Regions from separate parts of the Heyndrickxia sp. FSL W8-0496 genome, predicted to be linked through region 2. Evidence: a T-box and tRNA genes for the amino acid it is inferred to sense, from the RefSeq annotation. Region 2 holds a T-box; the other holds one or more tRNA genes.

What was found. A T-box is a leader RNA that pairs with one kind of tRNA and senses whether it is charged. The one in region 2 lies ahead of trpS (tryptophan--tRNA ligase), so its partner is inferred to be a tRNA-Trp.
Region 1: it has a tRNA-Trp gene. The T-box ahead of trpS (tryptophan--tRNA ligase) is inferred to sense a tRNA for this amino acid. The anticodon was not compared.

What each region holds. Positions count from the first base shown of each region.
Region 1 is NZ_JBBOXX010000001.1:4,596,694-4,600,886, reverse strand. It holds rRNA gene rrf (5S ribosomal RNA) at 1-19, shown strand, start outside; tRNA gene NST63_RS23375 (tRNA-Glu) at 79-153, shown strand; tRNA gene NST63_RS23370 (tRNA-Val) at 173-248, shown strand; tRNA gene NST63_RS23365 (tRNA-Lys) at 400-472, shown strand; tRNA gene NST63_RS23360 (tRNA-Gly) at 497-571, shown strand; tRNA gene NST63_RS23355 (tRNA-Leu) at 582-667, shown strand; tRNA gene NST63_RS23350 (tRNA-Arg) at 726-802, shown strand; tRNA gene NST63_RS23345 (tRNA-Pro) at 807-883, shown strand; tRNA gene NST63_RS23340 (tRNA-Ala) at 894-969, shown strand; tRNA gene NST63_RS23335 (tRNA-Met) at 988-1,064, shown strand; tRNA gene NST63_RS23330 (tRNA-Ile) at 1,069-1,145, shown strand; tRNA gene NST63_RS23325 (tRNA-Ser) at 1,155-1,247, shown strand; tRNA gene NST63_RS23320 (tRNA-Met) at 1,415-1,488, shown strand; tRNA gene NST63_RS23315 (tRNA-Asp) at 1,517-1,593, shown strand; tRNA gene NST63_RS23310 (tRNA-Tyr) at 1,617-1,701, shown strand; tRNA gene NST63_RS23305 (tRNA-Trp) at 1,712-1,785, shown strand; tRNA gene NST63_RS23300 (tRNA-His) at 1,788-1,863, shown strand; tRNA gene NST63_RS23295 (tRNA-Gly) at 1,883-1,956, shown strand; tRNA gene NST63_RS23290 (tRNA-Gly) at 1,976-2,049, shown strand; tRNA gene NST63_RS23285 (tRNA-Ile) at 2,061-2,137, shown strand; tRNA gene NST63_RS23280 (tRNA-Asn) at 2,156-2,230, shown strand; gene NST63_RS23275 (TetR/AcrR family transcriptional regulator) at 2,387-2,989, shown strand; gene NST63_RS23270 (MFS transporter) at 3,103-4,193, shown strand, end outside.
Region 2 is NZ_JBBOXX010000001.1:4,175,294-4,179,486, forward strand. It holds gene NST63_RS21155 (DUF2812 domain-containing protein) at 1-292, shown strand, start outside; gene NST63_RS21160 (DUF1801 domain-containing protein) at 460-798, opposite strand; gene NST63_RS21165 (VOC family protein) at 843-1,205, opposite strand; gene trpS (tryptophan--tRNA ligase) at 1,547-2,554, opposite strand; T-box leader at 2,608-2,865, opposite strand; gene NST63_RS21175 (hypothetical protein) at 3,019-3,204, opposite strand; gene NST63_RS21180 (C39 family peptidase) at 3,476-4,027, opposite strand.

The DNA of each region.
Region 1 (4,193 bases), 420 kb from region 2:
GAGTAGGACGTTGCCAGGCGATGCCCCTAAATTGGGGCTATTATTTTTCTAAACTATATTAGCAAATTCTGCTAATGTGGCCCGTTGGTCAAGCGGTTAAGACACCGCCCTTTCACGGCGGTAACACGGGTTCGAATCCCGTACGGGTCACCATTTAATAAATTTTTATATTGGAGGATTAGCTCAGCTGGGAGAGCACCTGCCTTACAAGCAGGGGGTCGGCGGTTCGATCCCGTCATCCTCCACCATTAATTATTTTGATAGTGGTTCAATATTTTTTGTATAATAAAATAGTTGAATTTTTTTGACGTTTGAAAAGTCGGAATAAATAATTTACAATATAAATGTACGAGCCTTTGTATTCAAAATTATAGACTACACGATCAATTATTTTACTATGAGCCATTAGCTCAGTTGGTAGAGCATCTGACTTTTAATCAGAGGGTCGAAGGTTCGAGTCCTTCATGGCTCATCAAAGTTTGCTTTGATATAATTTGCGGAAGTAGTTCAGTGGTAGAACACCACCTTGCCAAGGTGGGGGTCGCGGGTTCGAATCCCGTCTTCCGCTCCAAACATACCTTGCCGGGGTGGCGGAACTGGCAGACGCACAGGACTTAAAATCCTGCGGTAGGTGACTACCGTACCGGTTCGATTCCGGTCCTCGGCACTAAGGATTTTTGCAAAGCAAAAGATCCTTCCGTAAAATATCTTACGATATAATATATGCGCCCGTAGCTCAATTGGATAGAGCGTTTGACTACGGATCAAAAGGTTAGGGGTTCGACTCCTCTCGGGCGCGCCATGAACGGGAAGTAGCTCAGCTTGGTAGAGCACATGGTTTGGGACCATGGGGTCGCAGGTTCGAATCCTGTCTTCCCGACCATTATATAATTGGGGCCTTAGCTCAGCTGGGAGAGCGCCTGCTTTGCACGCAGGAGGTCAGCGGTTCGATCCCGCTAGGCTCCACCAATATATAAAATAAACTATGGCGGCGTAGCTCAGCTGGCTAGAGCGTACGGTTCATACCCGTGAGGTCGTGGGTTCGATCCCCTCCGCCGCTACCATAGAGGACCTTTAGCTCAGCTGGTTAGAGCAGACGGCTCATAACCGTCCGGTCGTAGGTTCGAGTCCTACAAGGTCCACCATATATAATTGGAGGAATACCCAAGTCTGGCTGAAGGGATCGGTCTTGAAAACCGACAGGCGGGTTACACCGCGCGGGGGTTCGAATCCCTCTTCCTCCGCCATAACTTCCTATAAAAGTTTTTTTATAATATCGTCGCGGGGTGGAGCAACGAGCGTTACTTCATCGAACAACCGCGAGTTGTACCGATTAAGCTGCTACTAGAGTAAGCATACTGAAATCGGGACAGTTGATGAAAAGATTGGATTAAAAAATTTTTTATAATATCGTCGCGGGGTGGAGCAGTCTGGTAGCTCGTCGGGCTCATAACCCGAAGGTCGCAGGTTCAAATCCTGCCTCCGCAATCATTTCAAGTATTCTTGAAAGAATTTTGGTCCGGTAGTTCAGTTGGTTAGAATGCCTGCCTGTCACGCAGGAGGTCGCGGGTTCGAGTCCCGTCCGGACCGCCATTAATTTATGCAAAAATTAATATGGAGGGGTAGCGAAGTGGCTAAACGCGGCGGACTGTAAATCCGCTCCCTCAGGGTTCGGCGGTTCGAATCCGTCCCCCTCCACCATATATAAAATAGGGGCATAGTTTAAAGGTAGAACTAAGGTCTCCAAAACCTTCAGTGTGGGTTCGATTCCTACTGCCCCTGCCATGGCGGATGTGGCGAAGTGGTTAACGCATCGGATTGTGGTTCCGACATTCGTGGGTTCGATTCCCATCATCCGCCCCATACTTAATGAATGAATATTGCGGGTGTAGTTTAGTGGTAAAACTACAGCCTTCCAAGCTGTTGTCGTGAGTTCGATTCCCATCATCCGCCCCATACTTAATGAATGAATATTGCGGGTGTAGTTTAGTGGTAAAACTACAGCCTTCCAAGCTGTTGTCGTGAGTTCGATTCTCATCACCCGCTCCAAAATACATAAAGGGCCTATAGCTCAGCTGGTTAGAGCGCACGCCTGATAAGCGTGAGGTCGATGGTTCGAGTCCATTTAGGCCCACCATTTTTTATATTTATATTTTCCGCAGTAGCTCAGTGGTAGAGCTATCGGCTGTTAACCGATCGGTCGTAGGTTCGAATCCTACCTGCGGAGCCATTTTTATTTATGATTTCAAGAGCGCATTAGCTCTTTTTTTGTATATTGTATAGTACGTGGTCAAAATAGCCTAGCTTGAAAAGGTTATTTATTTTTGTTATTATACAGAATGAACGTTCAGTATTAATGTTAATATTGGCATTGGAGTTGAAATAGTTGAATAAAAAGAAAATCCAAAGTGAACAAACCAAAAAGCGTGTAGCAGATGCTGCAAGGAATCTTTTTGCTAATAAAGGATATAAAGCAACTTCAATTGAAGATATTGTTGAAGCTACCGGGAGTAGTAAAGGGAATATATATTACCACTTTAAAAGTAAAGAAGGGTTATTTTTATATTTATTAGATGAATGGGATAAAGAGTGGGAACAAAAATGGGTAGAAAAAGAATCATTATATAAAACAACGAAGGAAAAACTTTTTGGGATGGCAGAACAAATGGTTCTTGATGATTTGAATCACCCACTTACAAAAGCAGCTGATGAATTTTTTAATAATGAAGAAAAGACTGGTGAGATTGAAGAACGAATTGCAGAGATGGTAACGGGACATTTGAAATTTAATCAAAAATTAATTCAGCAAGGCATAGATAGTGGTGAATTTAAAAAAGAAGACGTAGAAAGTCTAGCTATTATTCTAGAAAGCTTATTAATTGGTCTAAGCCAGATGTCAAGAAAGTCAACAGTTGAGGAGGCATTAACTTTATACAAATTAGCATTTAATGTATTTTTATTTGGAATATCAACAAGCTCTAATAGATAAAATAAGTGAGGGATTACACCTGGAAGGATGCAGCATAGACCAGGTAAAGGGTAATCCTGTAATTTAATATAGAATGAACGTTCAGTATTTCTTAGTTCATGAGGAGGTTATTTATGTCATTATTGTTCAGAAATAGGGGAGCTATATTGCTTCTTATGCTAAATATATTTTTAATTTTTACGGGAATTGGTCTGGTTATACCTATAATGCCAACTTATATGATCGAGCTACATATTAATGGGAGCATCGTAGGATTACTTGTTGCAGCATTTTCTCTCACCCAGCTACTATTCTCTCCATTTGGTGGGAAACTATCAGATTCAATTGGGAGAAAAAAGATTATTATTGCTGGAATGATCATTTTTGCTGTTTCTGAATGGATATTTGGAGTAGCTAATTCATCATTTCTTCTATTCGCTTCTAGAATGCTAGGAGGAATCGGTGCCGCATTAATTATGCCGTCTGTTATGGCATACGCTGCGGATGTAACATCAACTAAAGAGAGAGCGAAAGGTATGGGCTTTATTAATGCTGCTATAACTACTGGATTTATTATTGGACCAGGAATTGGTGGCTATATAGCTGAATTTGGAATTCGTGTACCATTCTTTGCTGCAGCAGTTGCAGGTGTGGTTGCGGCGATTATTACTTTACTCGTATTACCAGAATCAAATACTAAAAAAGAATCTGAATTAGCACAGCCTATTCAAACAAATAAACAAAGTTTAATCAGTCAATTGCTTCACTCCTATAAGGAGCCATATTTTTTAAGTTTAATCATCGTGTTTGTTATGTCGTTCGGTTTAGCCAACTACGAAACTGTGTTTGGATTGTTTGTTGATCAAAAGTTTGGGTTTTCACCGAAAGATATTGCGTTTATTATAACATTCGGGTCTATCTCAGGTGCAGTAGTACAAATGACTATATTCGGATGGATGCTAAATCGCTTTGGAGAGAGGAAAGTTATTTCATCTTGTTTAATTATTGCAAGTCTATTTGTATTATTAACTCTATTTGTGCATAAGTATTGGTTGATTGTTGTAGTCACCTTCATTGTGTTCTTATCAATTGATATTTTACGACCTGCCATTGGAACACAGATGTCGAAAATGGCTCAGGATCAACAAGGATATGTAGCTGGATTAAACTCCGCTTACACAAGTCTGGGGAATATCATGGGTCCGATAGTGGCTGGTTTCCTATT
Region 2 (4,193 bases):
ACTAGCTAAAAGTAAATGGTATTCAAAACATATTTTTTATACAGAACTTCCAAGTGCTAATCAAGATATATTTTCGGACATTGAATCGTATATAGAACGGGAAAAACGAAAAATGTCTACTTACTTAATGTACATAATAATTTCTATAATGATATTTATGGTAATGATAATACTTTACACTCTTTATAATAGATCTTCCCTTATGGGAGTAGGTATCTTTGCATTAATTTCCTGTTTAAAATGTACGCTCGATTATTTTAAACATAGAAAGGTTTATAAGTCACTTGTCTAATTGAAATTTAATTAAATTACAAAAGAGAATGTAAATATAAGTCATAAAAAAAACTTTTTAGGATATAAACAACGGACGTTGGCTTAATAATAATAATAATAATAATTAATTAAAAGCAAGCATACTTTACACAATTGGTATCCTTGCTTTTGTTTATTCATATGGAGTTAGAATGAACTGGATGCCTGATCTAGCAACTGGGAAAGCAAATCGTAATCTGGCGAATCACCTTCACGAATTTTGAGCCATTTTCGTTCAGTAGGACCCTCAAAACCCTTAGGGACATCCAGATCAGAGGCATTCATAATCATAAACGCAATGGCATCCTTGGAAGGAGAAATTACAGCCGCGTATTGCCCGTTCTTCAGGAAATGTGGCTTTTTGTATTGAATCCGCTCTTCGACTTCTGGTATCGTTTTATGGACTAGGTGGCGAAGTTGATTACAAACTTCTACCTTCCAGGGCTGATTAAGACTATCGATAAAAGAGGAGACTTCCTCGTTCATTGCAGCACAGCTCCTTTTCGCTAAAATTTTCTTCCTAAACTTAATTATTGAGCGTTTTTATCTGGTTGGAATATGCCAAACAAAAGTCCTTCGGGGCCCTGACAATATGCAACAAATCCACGTCCTGGAAGTGCCATTTTGGGGTATATCGTTTCTCCGCCATTTTCTTGGACTTTTTCCAATGATTCTTCTAGATTATTTACTTCAATTGTATTAATTATACGAGCTTGACCATCGGGAGAGGGTAAGATTCCACCTGTTACTTCAACGCCTTCTTCATCCGTAGTTATAAAATTGTATCCGTAATCCCCAAACGGCTCTATCTTCCAACCAAAAATATTTTTGTAAAATTCAATTGTCTTTTCTGTATTTGATACCTGCATTTCAAAGTGGGCTATACGGTTCATTTACATCCTCCTTTAGAATGATAATACAATTACATTCTAATCGAAATGGAATAAATTAACAATATTATTGTCACATAGCTTTAACAGCATTAACTATCCTTGCAGCATTAGTTGAAAAAAAGCTCCCAAACGAGCAGCTTAATTTTAGATAGATACTAATTCATATTTAATTCACGATTTCTTTTCTCCGTCACGCCTTATATATGGCTGTTCGGTGTGCGGATACGTGACTGTCGTAAGGGCAAAACAAGCGATGAAGTCATTCCTCGAAATAAGAAATTACGGGAGTTTTATGATTTTATATTTACAAATTCCCCTACCAATAAAAAATAATCCATTATTTAAAAATAATTAATTCCAATCGCTTCTCTTACTTCTAAAAGTGTTTCTGCTGCTACTGAACGTGCATTTTGACTTCCTCTCTTCAATACTTCAAATACAAAATCTAAATGTTGTTCATAATAGTTTCTTTTATTTCTAATTGGTTCTAATTCTGCTTGAAGTATGTCATTCAAATATCTTTTCACTTTTACGTCTCCTAAACCTCCCCTTCTATAATGTTCTTTCATTTCTTCTAAATGTACTTTATCTAAACAAAATGCATCTAAGTATGAAAAAACAGTATTATTTTCCACATTTCCTGGATCTTCAACCCTTATATGATGTGGATCCGTATACATTGACATAACCTTATTTTTAATAATGTCTGGGGAGTCCGAAAGGTATATTGCATTACCTAATGATTTACTCATTTTTGCTTTACCATCAATCCCAGGTAATCTCCCTAAACCTTTTTCCGGAAGTAATACATTCGGTTCGAGTAGTACTTCTTTTTTGTAAATAGAATTAAAGCTTCTAACAATTTCTCTAGCTTGTTCAATCATAGGTATTTGATCCTCCCCAGCTGGAACTACGGTTGCTTTAAAAGCTGTAATATCTGCTGCTTGGCTAACTGGGTAGATAAGGAATCCAGTAGGCAAACTTTCTTCAAAATTCTTTTCCTTAATTTCATTTTTCACAGTAGGATTCCTTTTAAGTCTAGAAACTGTAACAATATTAAGGTAATGCATTGCTAATTCATTAAGTTCTGGAATTTGTGACTGAATAAAGATATTTACTTTAGAGGGATTGATACCTACTGATAAGTAATCTAACGCTACTTCAGTAAGGCTGTTTCTAATTTTTTCGGGGTTTCTTGCATTATCAGTTAATGCTTGTTGATCTGCAATCATTATAAAACTATTGTATTGGTCTTGTAATTTAACTCGATTTTTCAAGGAACCTATATAATGCCCAATATGAAGTTTACCTGTAGGTCGATCTCCTGTTAACAAAATTTCTTTTTTCAATGTTCTCTCTCCTTAATATTAATTTTAAAAAAATAAAAAACTCCGCCCTAAATTAATAGGACGGAGATCATTTCCGTGTTGCCACCTAAATTGTGTAATTAATTAATAAACAAAATTACACCACTCATCATCAAGTACTAACATACTCTATCTGCTATAAGGTGCAGCCCACCACTTAGATACTCTCTTTATAGATTTCACCTTGTTCCTTCGAGGTCCATTCATTAAATTTCTTCTTGCTAGGTTCTCAACTCCCCTAACTCTCTGTATTGAAGCTATATTTAATTACTACTCCTCATCATAGGACATTGTAGTTATGATTTTAATGTATAAATTATATAAACATATGATTCAATAGTCAAATCAATTTCTTATTCAACTATTCAATCCCTTTAGTCGGATTAAAAAAATGCCATTCTCAATTCAGAGGGGCTATTTCTTATTTTACTAACGCCATCGTTTATTCAATGTATCTTCTTTTGGATTTCCAAACGAGTAAGCAATATAGCAAAGAACACTAATACAGAAAGGCTAAATATAGTACCAGTTACTGCCCAATTTATTTCTCCGTTACGAAGCATACTCACAACTATAATTCCTGCAAGAACACCTGCGATTAGGCAAAAATATGCTTTTGATATTCTAGCCACGTTATCACTCCTAAACAAAATTGATCAAATTGAAATATATTCCTTAAATTGTAACATTTTGTATTTTTTAAGTAATTCATTATAAACTAAACTGCATCGTTTGTTCAATAATGTAATCTTATCGGTTTGAGATTATTAAAAACTAATAAGATTCCAATAATTTTCGATATTTTTTCACCTTGTATCCAGATAAAACTTTTTCATTAATATTAGCTCTGTATGACGTCTACGGTAATATATGTATTGCTATAAAAAAGCATATTAACATTTTTCACATCCCATAATTTCCCAAATTCATTAATGGGAACTTTTCGATTATAGCTCTTCTATCATCATTACAATTCACCAGTTGACTTAATGATTCCGAAAGGTAAATATACTCCGTGTCATATCCTACGACAGGAACAAAATGCAAATTATTACGATCTTTATGTACTTTAATAAAAACAATTACAGGAATTCCTTTACTAACTTCGTACTTTAATGAATTAATATTTCCTTTATAATAGATTGTTTTAAACCCCTTTTCTCTTAACACTGTACGAATTCCCTTCGGATATACATTGCCCGACTTCATTTTACTAGGGAAATTAGTATATAACTCATCACCATCGGCCTCCATTCCAAAATGGCGCAACACATATGCCGTTGAAAATGCTGCACACTCCCTATTGTTTTGTATATCTATTCTATTATTTCGTTTAATTAGATAGTTAGTTGGATAATCTCTTTTTCGAAAAATAGGTATGGGTAATGTCATTAAATACGCATTAATGATAATTGATATAATCATCCACAAAATAGCTGTTCTAACGATAAACATACTACTTCTCCCCCTTGCTTTGCGTCTTTAAGAACATTTCATTACAACCCCACTCAATTTTAGCATAAATATCCAATTTATTTATTGTATTTTATCCATTAAGTGGTCGGATTGCGAAACAAAAAAAACCTGGATATGATACAGGACTTTTAATCAAATTTTATTA